DNA from 3 places in the Peribacillus sp. NPDC101480 genome. Region 2 is predicted to be linked to each of the others. Evidence: riboswitches for the same ligand, from Rfam matches in the RefSeq annotation. Region 2 holds a riboswitch; each other region holds the start of a gene.
The links. Region 2 has a riboswitch for cobalamin ahead of ACQKMF_RS11870 (ABC transporter substrate-binding protein). Riboswitches for the same ligand answer to the same signal wherever they lie in the genome.
Positions count from the first base shown of each region.

Region 1: another riboswitch for cobalamin. It lies ahead of metE (5-methyltetrahydropteroyltriglutamate--homocysteine S-methyltransferase); the one in region 2 lies ahead of ACQKMF_RS11870 (ABC transporter substrate-binding protein).
Region 3: another riboswitch for cobalamin. It lies ahead of ACQKMF_RS22005 (ribonucleoside-diphosphate reductase subunit alpha); the one in region 2 lies ahead of ACQKMF_RS11870 (ABC transporter substrate-binding protein).

Region 1 is NZ_JBNNSB010000008.1:4,745-8,028, forward strand. Features, by position in the region: gene bcp (thioredoxin-dependent thiol peroxidase) at 1-313, opposite strand, end outside; gene ACQKMF_RS22425 (potassium channel family protein) at 376-795, opposite strand; cobalamin riboswitch at 1,039-1,231, shown strand; gene metE (5-methyltetrahydropteroyltriglutamate--homocysteine S-methyltransferase) at 1,378-3,284, shown strand, end outside.
Region 2 is NZ_JBNNSB010000003.1:129,148-132,431, forward strand. Features, by position in the region: gene ACQKMF_RS11865 (polysaccharide deacetylase family protein) at 128-976, shown strand; cobalamin riboswitch at 1,063-1,237, shown strand; gene ACQKMF_RS11870 (ABC transporter substrate-binding protein) at 1,396-2,367, shown strand; gene ACQKMF_RS11875 (FecCD family ABC transporter permease) at 2,330-3,284, shown strand, end outside.
Region 3 is NZ_JBNNSB010000007.1:237,671-240,954, forward strand. Features, by position in the region: gene ACQKMF_RS22005 (ribonucleoside-diphosphate reductase subunit alpha) at 1-1,176, opposite strand, end outside; cobalamin riboswitch at 1,315-1,495, opposite strand; gene ACQKMF_RS22010 (manganese-dependent inorganic pyrophosphatase) at 1,788-2,717, shown strand; gene ACQKMF_RS22015 (hypothetical protein) at 2,812-2,958, opposite strand; gene ACQKMF_RS22020 (SulP family inorganic anion transporter) at 3,044-3,284, opposite strand, start outside.

The DNA of each region.
Region 1 (3,284 bases), on a different contig from region 2:
ACACATCAAATGATTCAGCCGCTTCATGATTTTCATCAGCCAGCAGCAGAAAAGGCAATCCATGTTTTTCGATGAATTTTTCATGACGTGCAGCTGGGTCTGGGCTGATTCCAATGATGACCGCGTTCAATTCCTCAAATTGCTCATTATGGTCCCGGAAATCACAGGCCTCCGTCGTGCAACCTGGCGTCATGTCTTTTGGATAAAAATATAAAACAATATATTTTCCCTTAAAATCCGATAGGGACACCATTTCACCATTGTTTGCAGGGAGCTTGAAATCAGGTGCTTTTTCTCCAATTTTAACAGTCATATTAAACCCTCCATTTCTTTCATTATGGTAAGAGTACCCAATAATCGAAAGAAACACAACTTTCATTTATCCTTCCTATCTTTGTGCTCCAAATCGATCACCGTCCGGATCACGAACGCTGCCGGCAGTGTATAACCGATGAAAGCCTGAATCGTAGCTATCATCCTGCCCATGCCAATCGGGGCTATATCTCCATACCCTACAGAAAACATCGTCATCGCACTAAAATAAAAAGAAGTCTTCAACTGTTCATAGAAAGTGCCATCCAATCGATTGCCCATATCAAGAATCACCGAATGATTCTGAAGTTCGTATAATAAATAAATCAGTGCAAATCCAACTAATATCGTCGCATATAAATTGCCAAGCCACAGCATATCCTCCAGAGAAAACTTCTTTCCTCCCGACTCAACAAGAAATAACGTACGAATACTCATCACCATGCAAAAAATGATTCCTGCAATCAAGATGTAGAAAGTCATCCCCCACGCCCCATTTCAAAACGCCACTTCCTCTATACATACTCCCTGTCCAAACAATATATTCTTTTTTAGGAACAGACCTCATCCTTATCACCCACACACCTTATAACCGGATACTTTTACTGAATTTTTTTTCATGTTGACCCTTTTGGTCGGATATGTTAAGATTGTCTAAATTTTTATAATAGTTTTTATTTTATAAATTTTTAACCTACAAACAGTTATCAAGGCAGGTTTTGTCAAATTTCATATGTGGAAATAGGTTCCTAATTTTAAATTAGGATTAAAAGGGAAGTCCGGTGTAATTCCGGGACGGTCCCGCCACTGTAATGGGAGTGTTAGCGCCATCCAATATGCCACTGATCAACGGATCGGGAAGGCCCGCCGCTAATGTTAATCCCTAAGTCAGGAGACCTGCCTATTTCGACAACACTGTTTTAACCTACGGGAGATAGGGAGGTGTTAGGGACCTTATAATTGTAAGGGGCATTTTGCATGCCTCTTTATTTTAAGCATTTCTAACCATCTCTTTTGACGGTTAGGAATGCTTTTTTTATTGCTCAATTAAATGAATATAGGAGGATGGGAATATTGAAAAGCAGTAGTTTGGGTTACCCTCGAATCGGGGAAGATCGTGAATGGAAACGTACATTGGAAGCTTACTGGTCCGGTAAAATCGATGAAGCAGAATTTACGGCACAACTAAAAGCCATCCGTTTAGGCAACTTACAAAAACAGAAGAAACGAGGCATTGATATCATTCCTGTCAACGACTTCACTTTCTATGATCAAATGCTCGATATGTCCGTAATGTTCGGTCTTGTTCCTGAACGTTATTCAGCCTATGAAAGCGGAAGCGTTCCCCTTTCCGTTTATTATTCAATGGCTCGCGGAAACAATGATGAAGTCGCTTCCGAAATGACGAAATGGTTCAATACGAACTATCACTATATTGTCCCTGAATTAAAGGTGCCACAGCTGACGTTAACGGAAAATAAACCACTTGCAGCATATCGGGAAGCCAAGGAAAAGCTAGGAATTGAAACAAAGCCCGTGTTGATCGGTCCTTATACTTTCATCTCCCTTTCCAAAGGCTTCAAAAAACAAGATATCCCTGGCATCATCCTGAGCCTGCTTCCCCTATACACGCAAATCCTCCGGGAGTTGGAGCAAGAAGGCGTGAAGTGGGTTCAAATGGACGAACCTTCACTTGTTTCATCGATTTCCAAAGAAGATATGCAAACTGTTACTTACCTCTATGAAAAACTGAATGAAGCAGCACCAAACCTGAACATCATGCTACAAACATACTTTGATGCCGTGGAACATTACCAGGAAGTCATCGAATTACAAGTCCAAGGAATCGGTCTTGATTTTGTACATGACAAAGGGAGGAATCTAAGCAACCTGGAAGCATTCGGCTTTCCGAAGGACAAAGTGCTTGCTGCAGGTGTGATTGACGGAAAAAACATTTGGCTTTCTGATTTATCGAAAAAAATCCAATTGATCGAGACTCTTAAGACAATGGTAGCCGAAGACCGAATCTGGCTTCAGCCCTCTTGTTCCTTGCTTCATGTGCCAGTGACCGTTCGTAATGAAACCGCCCTATCAAACGAAGTGAAAGAGGCCCTTGCTTTCGCTGATGAGAAACTCGAGGAAATCACACTCTTGGTCAAAGGGAATAATCAAGGCTTTGAAGCAATCGCCGAAAAAGTCGATGCTAATAAATTCACGCTTCAAACGTTAGCAAATTCAAATGCCCGGAATCACGGAACTGTACAATCCAATGTCGAAAAGGTTAAAACCAGGACCGCCGGCCGTCAGCTTCCATTTAAAGAGCGTTACCAAAATCAACAGGCATTTTTCAAATTGCCTTTTCTTCCTTCGACTACGATCGGCAGCTTTCCGCAGACATTTGATGTTAAACAAGCACGCGGGAAATTCAAAAGAGGAGAATGGACCGCTTCGCAATATGAAACATTCGTTAACGAAGAAATCGGCAGGTGGATCGAAATCCAAGAAGAAATCGGTTTGGATGTCCTTGTTCATGGGGAATTCGAACGAACGGATATGGTTGAATACTTCGGCCATAAGTTAGGTGGATTCGTCTTTTTAGAAAAGGGGTGGGTACAATCCTATGGATCCCGCTGTGTGAAACCGCCAGTCATCTACGGCGACATCCATTTCATCGAACCGATGACAGTCAGGGAAAGTGTATACGCACAATCACTGACGAAGAAGACGGTAAAGGGAATGCTTACAGGTCCTGTTACGATTTTGAACTGGTCATTTGTCCGTGATGATATTTCCAGGGAGAATGTATGCTATCAGCTGGCACTCGCTTTGGAAAAAGAAGTCATTGCATTGGAATCCGCTGGAATCAAAATGATTCAGGTCGATGAGCCTGCACTTAGAGAAGGTCTGCCATTGAAAAAAAGCGATCGCGACGAATATTTGAACTGGGCTGTGAATTCGTTCTTGATATCGAC
Region 2 (3,284 bases):
GGTCACTAAGCTCTCGTCTTTCCCTTTTTTTCATTTAATGGAATACTTTATTAATCACTAGTTTTCTGGTACTATTTTACTATAAAAAATTAGGAGAATGATAGTGGGGAAATATAGAGTATTAAGGATGGTTGCATTGCTGGGGATTTTGATTTTACCTGCATGCTCACAAGAGATTTTAGAAGGTATAGGCACAAAGACAGCTGCACCGATTGCGGAAGATGACATCGAAGTGGTCGAAGCGGCGGATAATGGGGCAGGGCAGGAATTGGAGGGCCAGATCGATACGGGAGACTGGATAACGGCCGAGCCCGCCGTCCAGCTTCCAATCTTGATGTATCACAGCATTTCTGAAGGTAATCGCCTTCGGGTTCCAAGTGAGGAATTCCGGTCACAGATGGCTTGGCTTCGGGAGAATGGCTACTATACATTATCTCCTGAAGAGGCATTCCTCGTTTTAACCGAGAATCGGATACCAAGTGAGAAGTGTGTCTGGCTTACTTTTGATGATGGCTATACAGATAACTTCACGGAGGCTTTCCCGATATTAAAAGAAAATGATATGAAAGCAACTGTCTTCATGATCGGGAAGTCCATTGATAAAGGTCATCACCTGACTGAAAATCAAATGATGGAGATGAGCAGGAATGGGATTTCGATTGAAAGCCATACTATCAACCATTTGGAGCTGAACCGCATGACGGCAGAGCAGCAAGAAGCTGAAATGGTCCAGTCTAAGAAGCTATTCGACCGTATTCTCGACCAGGACACGACAGTGCTTTCCTATCCGGTTGGCCGGTATAACGAAGAGACTCTCAGGCTGTCAGATGAAGCCGGATACAAGATGGCAGTCACTACCGAACCTGGGGGAGCTTCAAGGGAACAAGGGATGCATGCCCTGCATCGAGTTCGGATTTCACCCGGTTTATCAGTCGATGGGTTTGCGACATTGATTGAAAATGCTTCAAATCATTGAGTGTGGAAGGGTCATTTCGAACCTGTTCAGAAAAATCATATAATAATAGATTCTTACATGGTGTATAATGAAGGCAATGAAAATTATATACATATGAACGATTTGGTGTCGTAATGACTTAAAAGGGAAGCTGGTGAAATGCCAGCGCGGTCCCGCCACTGTATATGGGAGCTGACGGCTGTGTACCACTGTATGAAATATGGGAAGGTGCCGTTGACGATGACCATGAGCCAGGAGACCTGCCAAAATTCGTACACCTGTAACCTACGCGGATGGGAAGGTGTGTGGCAGACCCTAAGAAGTCCGTAATGATATTGTTGCCATACAAGTACCTTCCGTTTAACGGGAGGTGCTTTTTGTTTTGGGTGCATCTTCCGGGATTATTGGGTGAAAGAAATTAAATAAAAAGATTGTGGGGAATGAAAATGAAGAAAATTTTTGGTCTGATATTGTTGATGTTGCTTACTGCAGGCATGATGGTCGGCTGCAGTGGAGCTACTGATGAAGGAAAAGAACAGCAGCAAACGAAACATGCTCAACACGAAGCTTTCCCGATTACGATTAAAGATGCAACTGGGGAAAAAGTAACGATAGAAGAAAAACCGAAGAAAATCGTTTCGTTAATACCAAGTAATACGGAAGTGGTCTTTGCACTTGGTTTGGGTAAAAAGGTCATTGGTGTTTCCGATAATGATAATTACCCGGAAGAAACGAAAGAAATTGAAAAAGTTGGCGGAATGGAAATGAACACGGAGCTGATTGTCTCCATGAAGCCTGACCTTGTTCTTGCCCATGCATCAAGTGCCCATAATTCGAATGAGGGTTTACAGCAGCTTAAGGATGCTGGAATAGATGTCCTCGTAGTCAATGATGCACAAAGCTTTGACCAAGTCTATGAGTCTATTGAAATGATTGGACAGGCAACGGGTGAACATGACAAGGCAAACGAAATCGTTGCGGATATGAAAACGAAGCTTAAGGATATCGAGGAAAAAGCCAAATCCGTAAAGGAAGAGGATAGGAAGACCGTTTTAGTGGAAGTTTCGCCTTCACCGGAAATATACACACCGGGAAAAAATACTTTCATGAATGAGATGCTTACTATTATTTCAGCGGATAATGCTGCTGCTGACTTGGACGGTTGGGCAAAGATTGATGAAGAGTCGATGATTGCTGCAAATCCTGATGTCATCATTACAACTTATGGTTATTATACGAAAGATTCAGCAAATGAAGTGAAGGGCCGAAAAGGATGGCAAGACGTAAATGCTGTTAAGAATGGCCAAGTCTTTGATGTCCATTCTGACTTGGTGACCCGTTCCGGTCCACGCTTGATAGAGGGAGTAGAGGAACTTGCCAAATCAGTCTATCCGAACCAATTTAACAACTAAATGGACGTTTGCCTATTTGATTGCGTTTTTAATTTTGTTATTCGCAATGACGGTAGGCATTTCCTTTGGTTCGGTGTCAGTACCGATTCCCGTACTTTTACAAATAATCGGCAAGGAGATCTTTCATTTGCCGATTTCCGCTGATCCGGATGTGATGCTGACGAATATCGTGATGAACATCCGCTTGCCGCGTGTGTTGCTTGCGGGGTTGGTCGGGGCATCGCTGGCGATTGCGGGTGCGGCATTTCAGGGACTGCTCCGGAACCCGCTCGCTGATCCTTACACATTAGGTATTTCATCAGGAGCATCGGTCGGCGCCGTATTGACAATATTCTTGAATATATCACTGCCGTTCATCGGTTTATACACTCTTCCGGCATTGAGCATTTTATGCTCAGTGCTCACGATGCTCTGCGTATTGACTTTTGCAAAAAAAATGGATCGATCGATGAAAGTGGAAACGATCATTTTAACGGGAATCATTTTCAGCTCGTTTTTAAGTGCCTTCATTTCATTGATGATTGCGCTGACGGGTGATGAATTAAGACAAATCATCGGCTGGCTGATGGGAAGCGTTTCAATGCGCGGATGGAATTATATTGCAATCATTTTGCCGTTTTTTATCATTGGTTCGTTGATCTTGATCATGAATACAAGCGAATTGAATGCGATGACTTTCGGGGAAGACCGGGCAAAACACTTAGGTGTGAATGTTAAGCGGCGGAAAATGTGGATCTTGATAGCCGGTTCGACATTGACAGGGGCAGCGGTAGCCGTTTCAGGGGCGATTGGCTTTGTAGGATTGGTCATTCCTCATTTTGTCCGAAAGATATGGGGACCTGATCATAAACATTTGCTTCCGCTGTCATTGCTGATAGGAAGCGGATTTTTAATTTTGGCAGACTTTGTAGCACGGA
Region 3 (3,284 bases), on a different contig from region 2:
TTTCCTGAAGCTTCCTTCGCCTTTCTTCTCGTCATAAAGATCTTCAAGTGAAAATCCAAGGGTTTGCTTGACGGTATGCGGATCGAAAAGATACCATTCTTTTCTGTCGCGTACAGCCTCCATGAATAAATCCGGTATGCAAACGCCTGTAAATATATCATGGGCTTTTAATCTGTCATCCCCGTTTTGTGTCTTCAAATCGAGGAAGCTCATGATATCTTTATGCCAGGCATCCAAGTAAATCGCGATGGCACCTTTACGTTGACCCAATTGATCGACACTTACAGCTGTCTGGTTGAATAGTCGAATCCAGGGCGTCGTGCCGGAACTATTTCCAGAGAAACCCCGGATATCAGAACCAAGCGAGCGAACCTTACCAACGTAAAGGCCGACACCGCCGCCGAATTTAGATACTTTTGCTGCATCGTAGTTTGATAGATAGATGCCATCAATGGAATCTTCAATCGCGTCGATAAAGCAAGAGCTTAACTGTCCATGTGTTTTCCCAGCATTGGAGAGTGTAGGAGTCGCAACAGTCATATAAAGGTTGGACATGGCCCAGTATGCTTCTTTTATAAGTTGCAGGCGATGCTCCGTTTTTTCCATTCGCATGATTTCCATCGCGATGATCATGAAACGTTCTTGCGGCAGTTCGTAGACCTTGTCCTTTTTTGGGCGGGCCAGATAGCGGTCGTTCAATAAGTAGATGCCTATGTATGAGAATAATTTATCTTTTTCCGGGTCGATCACCGAGCCCAATTCCTCAATTTCCGCTTTTGTATATGAAGATAGCAGTTCTGGCTTGTAAATTGGATAACGCTGACCTTCCGAAAGCTGGGAGAGCTCTGTGATCAGCTCATAGAATGGGCCATAACTCTTGCCTGCATAACCACGATTGGCTTGTGCATCCCTATACATTGTATTCAACAGTTCTGCTGCAGCAACGAATGTCCAATCCGGAGCATCGATATCCACACCCTCAAGAGCGAGCTGAATCAGTTTTTTTGATGCCTGTTCTTCGGTTGAGTCACTTTTGCGATCAAGCCATTTTGTAAAACGCTTTTTGAACTTTTCCATATCGAGACGGCCTTCGAATTCCTTCGATAACATCTCAAGCTGGATGGATTTCTTTTCTGTTTCATTTTCACTTATGGTATAGTTATATGTTTGAGTCATTAATAATCCTCCTTGTTAACTTCCGCTAAAATAAAAAAACCGCCCAAAGAATTGAGCGGATCAAACGATAGAATAAAAGAGCCATGAAAAAATAGCCGTTATACTATCGTTTCATCATCTCAATCCCCGAAGAATAAGAAACGTGAAAAATTCAAGGCAGGTCTCCTGACTCATGATCATCCTACTTTGAGTCCTTCCCGTATAGAGAGCTATACAGTGGGTTTCTCATTTCGTCACATTTACAGTTGCGGGGACAGTTCCGGGTTTACACCGGATTCCCTTTTCAGCCATCACTGGCACCTTGGATTATAAAAATTCTATATATAGTTATTGGTATAGATTATGTAATCAATATCTAGTATTTCTGCTTATATTATCGTAAGCCATATACGATGATAATTCAACTAATATATTTGAAAAAAACCAACCCTTATCTATTGACAAAGTGATGGCAGAGGGTGAAGGAATGAAAGATTTTATTGGGGAATGGATAATTCAAGCGCTGATTTTACGGGATTTTGTGTTAAAATAAAGTGTCTAGTAAAGGTGGCTCTCCCTTATTGCGGTGAGGGGATTCGCGGAAAAATATTTATGAAAAAGGGGATAAAATCTTGGAAAAAGTATTAGTTTTTGGACATAAAAACCCGGATACAGACACAATCTGTTCAGCAATCGCTTATGCAGATCTGAAAAAGCAGTTAGGTATCAACGCTGAACCAGTTCGTCTGGGTGAAGTGAATGGTGAAACTCAATATGCATTGGACCAATTCAAATTCGATGCTCCCCGTCTTGTGGAAAAAGTTGCAGGGGAAGCTGATGGCGTAATCTTGGTCGATCATAACGAACGCCAGCAAAGTGCTGAAGATATTGACCAAGTCCGTGTGTTGGAAGTTATTGACCACCACCGTATCGCTAACTTCGAAACGAGCGATCCTTTATATTACCGTGCGGAACCAGTTGGCTGTACGGCAACCATTTTAAATAAAATTTATAAAGAAAACGGCATTGAAGTTCCTAAAGCAATCGCAGGTCTTATGCTGTCTGCCATCATTTCCGATTCTTTATTGTTCAAATCACCTACATGCACGGAGCAAGACGTTGCAGCAGCTATGGAATTGGCTGCCATTGCGGGAGTCGACGCTGAAACATATGGCTTGGAAATGTTGAAGGCGGGAGCTGACTTGAGCGACAAAACGATCGCCCAGCTCATCACACTTGATGCAAAGGAATTTTCCATGGGATTGGCTAAAGTGGAGATTGCACAAGTAAATGCTGTGGATCCAAACGAAGTCCTTGCTAAGCAAGCTGAATTGGAAGCGGCGATTGAAGCGGTAATCGCTGTCAAGGAATTGGACTTATTCCTATTCGTCGTAACGGATATCTTGACTAATGATTCTGTTGCCTTGGCTCTTGGTAAAGCGGCTTATGCAGTGGAAAAAGCATACGACGTTTCATTAAACAACAACATCGCCGTCTTAGAAGGCGTTGTATCGCGTAAAAAACAAATCGTGCCGGTCTTAACGGATGTATTCAGCAAGTAATAAAGGAAAAGGGATGCTCATTATTTGGGCATCCTTTTACTGTACATGCAAAAAAAGACTCAACCATCCATTAAGGATGTTTGAGTCTTTTTTCTTAATTCAAGGCTTCCTTTTCTTTTTCATAGGCGATGACAATCAATTCTTTATTGGCTTCCTCGCCTAGTTTGCTTTCAAAGCTTTTCAGTTCATTCAATAAATCCGGTGACAGATTTGCTGCTGTATAATCCTGCTCGGGTGTCATGCTTTTCGCTCCTTTCAAAAGGAAATGATTCATATTATCTATTTTGTCGGTTTGAAAAGTTTCTATTCAGCAGAATGTTACTTCTTCAAGATATTTTACTTTCTGAGGTGGCGAGTTTTTCAAGCAATGACGAACTTTCTTCATCGAGCCCTTGGACTTGGACAGGTATTCCCAGAAGCTGATATTTAAGGATAACCGTATCAACAGCACCGACTGCTGAAGCATCCCAGATCTTGGAATGGGAGAAGTCGATGACGATTGCATCGGCTTTTTCCTTGAAGTCAAACTTCGAAACAAAGTCCTGGACAGAAGCAAAAAATATTTGT